Regions from separate parts of the Chromobacterium sp. CV08 genome, predicted to be linked through region 2. Evidence: riboswitches for the same ligand, from Rfam matches in the RefSeq annotation. Region 2 holds a riboswitch; the other holds the start of a gene.
What was found. Region 2 has a riboswitch for cobalamin ahead of WNM05_RS02385 (TonB-dependent receptor). Riboswitches for the same ligand answer to the same signal wherever they lie in the genome.
Positions count from the first base shown of each region.

Region 1: linked by a shared signal. The riboswitch ahead of WNM05_RS16550 (CbtB domain-containing protein) and the one ahead of WNM05_RS02385 (TonB-dependent receptor) in region 2 are both predicted to bind cobalamin.

Region 1 is NZ_CP150453.1:3,613,083-3,615,279, reverse strand. Features, by position in the region: gene WNM05_RS16560 (cold-shock protein) at 1-191, opposite strand, end outside; gene WNM05_RS16555 (histidine phosphatase family protein) at 382-978, opposite strand; adenosylcobalamin (AdoCbl) riboswitch at 1,037-1,211, shown strand; gene WNM05_RS16550 (CbtB domain-containing protein) at 1,247-1,459, shown strand; gene WNM05_RS16545 (CbtA family protein) at 1,472-2,197, shown strand, end outside.
Region 2 is NZ_CP150453.1:495,033-497,229, reverse strand. Features, by position in the region: gene WNM05_RS02385 (TonB-dependent receptor) at 1-1,008, opposite strand, end outside; cobalamin riboswitch at 1,146-1,352, opposite strand; gene cobT (nicotinate-nucleotide--dimethylbenzimidazole phosphoribosyltransferase) at 1,473-2,197, shown strand, end outside.

The DNA of each region.
Region 1 (2,197 bases), 1.7 Mb from region 2:
ATATTGGAGGCCTGTTTGCCCTTCGGGCCGGTGACCACGTCAAAGCTTACCCGCTGGCCGTCCTTCAGCGATTTGAAACCGCTGGAGTTGATTGCGGAGAAGTGAGCGAACAAATCCTCACCGCCTTCATCCGGAGTGATAAAGCCAAAACCTTTTGCATCGTTGAACCACTTCACGGTACCGGTTGCCATTGCGTTTTCTATCCTATCTAGTTGCGGGCGGCTGCCCTGGCTGAATCATATTCAGTGTTGACGCCGAGCACAAACCTTACCGGCCCGATATTGGCTGACCGATAGGACAGTGATTACGGTTTAGCAGCGCTATATTAGCAATTGATATGGCAATTGCATGTCCTGGCGGCATTTTCCGGCGAACGGCCCGCTATTCCGTTTCGGTCCGGCCGGCGGCGCGCGCCGCCGGCGCGCCGCAGGCCTGCAGCCGCCATTTGCCCTGATGCCGCGACAGCGCGGTCTGCGTCAGCGGCGCGATATCCAGCTGCCAATACGCGGCGACCGGCGCCCGCAGCACGTGCAGGACCGCCGCCTTGATCACGCTGGCCGGTGCGATGGCCAGCGTCAGCCGGGCATCGGGACGGTGATGTTCCAGCCAGGCTCCGACGCGCTGAGCCGCCGCGCCGAGCGATTCGCCGCCGTGGCCGTTCCATTCCGGATCGGACAGCCAGGCGGCGATCGCGGACGGCTCGTCGGCGGCGATGCGCTTCAGCGATTGCCCGGCCCAGCGGCCGTAGTCGACCTCCCGCAGCGCGGCTTCGTCGTCCGCCGGCCATTGCAGCCACTCGGCCGTGCGCCGGGCGCAGCGCGCCGGGCCGCACAGCGTCCGCTCGGGCCGTTCCAGCGCGGCGGCCAGTCCGGAGACGGCTAGCTGCTGTTCCGGGTCGGGGGCTTCGTCGTCGGGAAAGCGGCCGGCGCGCAGCGCGGCGGTGGCGGGCTGGCACAGCAGGATCAGGCGTGTACTCATGTCGGGACCTTGGGTTTGCGATCGCTTCGTCGATTTGTTTGACATGGCGGCGAGCCGCTCTAGAATGCACAGAACTTCGATGCGGGGAAGCTGGTGGGAATCCAGCGCGGTCGCGCCACTGTGTGTCCGCCCTATGATGGGGGCGGCGAGTCAGACCTTCGCATCGAAAGTCCTCGGCGGCTGTCCGCGATCCGCCTCCTGGCCGGAGTCGAGACGGCGGGCAAGCTGCTATTCCTATTCGGACGCGTCATCCTCAAGGAGATCGATCATGCACGCAAGCCCCACCATCGCGCCGGCGCCGGAGCCGGCATCCATTCCCATCGGCGAACTGTTGCCCTGGGCGGTTTTCGGCAGCCTGCTGATGCTGCTGGCCATTTACTTCGTCGGCGTCGAGGAGGGGGCCATGGCCGTCTTCAACAGCATGTACGTGCACGAATTCGTCCATGACGGCCGGCATCTGCTCGGCTTTCCCTGCCACTGACCGGGGATGTCCATGGTGAGAAGTCTGCTGATCCGCGGCATGGTCGCGGGTTTCCTGGCCAGCCTGCTGGCATTCGGCTTCGCCAAGGCGGTCGGCGAGTCCCAGATCGAGCGCGCGATCGCCTTCGAGGAACAGATGGAGAAGGCCAGCGGGCATCACGACGAGACGCCGGAGCTGGTCGGCCGGGAGGTGCAGTCCGGCATCGGCTTGTTCGTCGGCGTCGGCGCCTTCGGCACGGCGGTCGGCGGCCTGTTCGCGCTGGTGTTCGCCTTTGTCTACGGCCGGGTCGGCGCGTTGCGCGCCCGGGCCGTTTCGGCGCTGATGGCGCTGTTCGGCTTCGTCGCCTTCGCCCTGGTGCCTTTCCTGAAATATCCGCCCAATCCGCCGTCGGTCGGCGATCCCGGCACCATAGGCTGGCGCACCGCCATGTTCTTCGCGATGATGGCGCTGTCGCTGGCGGCCCTGGTGCTGGCCTTGCTGATGGCCCGCAGGCTGGCCGCGCGTCTCGGCGCCTGGAACGCCGCCTTCGCCGCCGGCGCGGCGTTTCTGGCGCTGGTGTCGCTGGCGCAATGGCTGTTGCCGGAGATCAACGAAGTGCCGGATCAGCTGCCGGCGGTGCTGTTGTGGCGTTTCCGCGTGGCTTCGTTCGGCATCCAGGCGGTGCTGTGGACCGGACTGGGCATCTTGTTCGGCGGCCTGGTGGAGCGCCTGCTGGAGGACGGGCGCGGCGCGTTCCGC
Region 2 (2,197 bases):
CTTGCCGATCGGCAGTTCGTAGCGCACGCTGGCCGTATTCTCATCCAGGCTGCGATGGTCCAGCGAGCAGCCGGAGCTGCCGACGAACTGGGTGCAGGAGTCGGCATCCTTGTGCCGGCGCGACAAATCGGCGTACAAGGTGCCCGCCCCCAGCTCCTGGCTCACGGAGACGCCGCCGCTGGTGGTATCGGTGGAGGCGTAGCTGTTGGGCGTCAACGTGCCGACCGGGTAGGTCGCCAGAGGATTGAGGCCGTTGACCGGGTCCATGATGATCGGTCCTGGCAGGCGCAGCCCCTGATTGGCGGTCTTGGCGAACAGCTTGATGTCGCCGCCGTCATGCTTGAAGGTCAGCGTGAAACCGGCGTTGTCGTTGCGCTCGGCATTGTTCTGCCGGTAATTGCCGGTCTTCATCGACTGAATGTAGCCATCCAGCGCGACAAACTGATTGGCCGCGTGCAGATTGGCGTCCAACTGACGCAAATCGTAGCTGCCGCCGATCAATGTGACGCTGCCGCTGGCGCCGCTGGCCGCGCCGGACTTGGTGATGATGTTGATCACGCCGCCGGTGGCCCCGCCGCCATAGGCGACGCCGCCGAGTCCGCGCACGACTTCGATGCGCTCTACGCTGGACAGCGCCACCGAGCCGAGATTCACCGCCGCCAGATCGTTGGTGTTCTGACGCACCCCGTCGACCAGAATCAAGGTGTTGCTGTTGCCGCTCATGCCGAAACCACGCAGATCGACCATGGCGCTGCTGGCCGAGCCGGAGCTGTTGAGCACATGCACGCCGGCATAGGCCGACAGCACGTCCTGCACCGTCGTCGCCGTGCTGTTGGCGATGTCGTCGGCGGTGATCACGCTGACATTGGCCGGCAGCGACGAGACTTTTTGCGGCACGCGGCTCGCCGTCACGATCACCGGGTCGCCGGCGAGTCGCGGCGCGTCGTCGGCATGGGCGGCGGCGCAGGCTGCGGCGATGGCCAGCGCGCAGGTTTGGGGCTTGAACATGAAACACACTCCAATGATTGGATTTCTCCCGCGGGCGGGCATCGTCGAAGTGCGAAGAGGATATGCATAAACGGGTCGCGGCGGCGCCGGATCGTCTGTCGGATCGCCTCCCCGCGATACTCCAGTGGTCCACCGGCTTCCGGCCGGGGCATGCAGGCCGGTCTCCGGGCTCGGCCTTGCCGGCGGCGCGCCTTCCCATCGTTGGACAGTGGCTGTTGCGCCGCCTGGGCGCATGCGCGCCAGGCCTTACCGTTGCGGGGGCAGCGCCGGCTTCTCACCGGCTTCCCGTTTCATCCTGGCGCGCTGGGAAGCGCGACTCGGACACCTGCTGATCTGCGGATTATAACCCGCCGGACTTTTGGCGGCACCGGCCAAGCAGTAATATGCTTAGAGTCCAGCCGGCGCCGCGCGCCGGTTTCCATTCATCTCCGGACCCTCGTCCCATCCCGCAGCAGGCCCAAACCATGAACAGCAGCAAGCCACTGGATCTTTCCGCCCGCAACGCCGCCCGCGCCCGCCAGGCCGTCCTGACCAAGCCGCCCGGCAGCCTGGGGCAGCTGGAGGAGCTGGCATGCCGCTTCGCCGCCTGGCAGGGCCGCGCCCAGCCGGAAGAGCTCCGCCCGGCCATCACCGTGTTCGCCGGCGACCACGGCGTCACCGCCGAAGGCGTGTCGGCGTTTCCGTCGGCGGTCACCACCGAGATGGTGCGCAATTTCGCGGCCGGCGGCGCCGCCATCTGCGTGCTGGCGCGCGCGCTGGACGCGCGGCTGGAGGTCGTCGACGTCGGCGTCGCCGGCGACGTCTCCGCGCTGCCCATCGTCCACGCCAAGGTGCGCGCCGGCAGCCAGAATCTGGCCCGCCAGGCGGCGATGAGCCCCGACGAGGCCGAGGCCGCGCTGGAAACCGGCCGCGCCGCCGCGCGCCGCGCGGTTGAGGCCGGGGCCAATCTGTTGATTGCCGGCGACATGGGCATAGGCAACACCACTGCGTCGGCGGCGCTGATCTGCCGCCTGAGCGGCGCGGCGCCGGAACAGGCGGTCGGCCGCGGCACCGGCGTCGACGACGCCGGCCTCGCCAACAAGCTGCGCGCGGTCAAGACCGCGCTGGCGCGGGTCGCCTGGGAAAACCTCAGCGGCCAGGACACGCTGGCCGAGCTGGGCGGCCTGGAAATCGCCGCAATGGCCGGCTT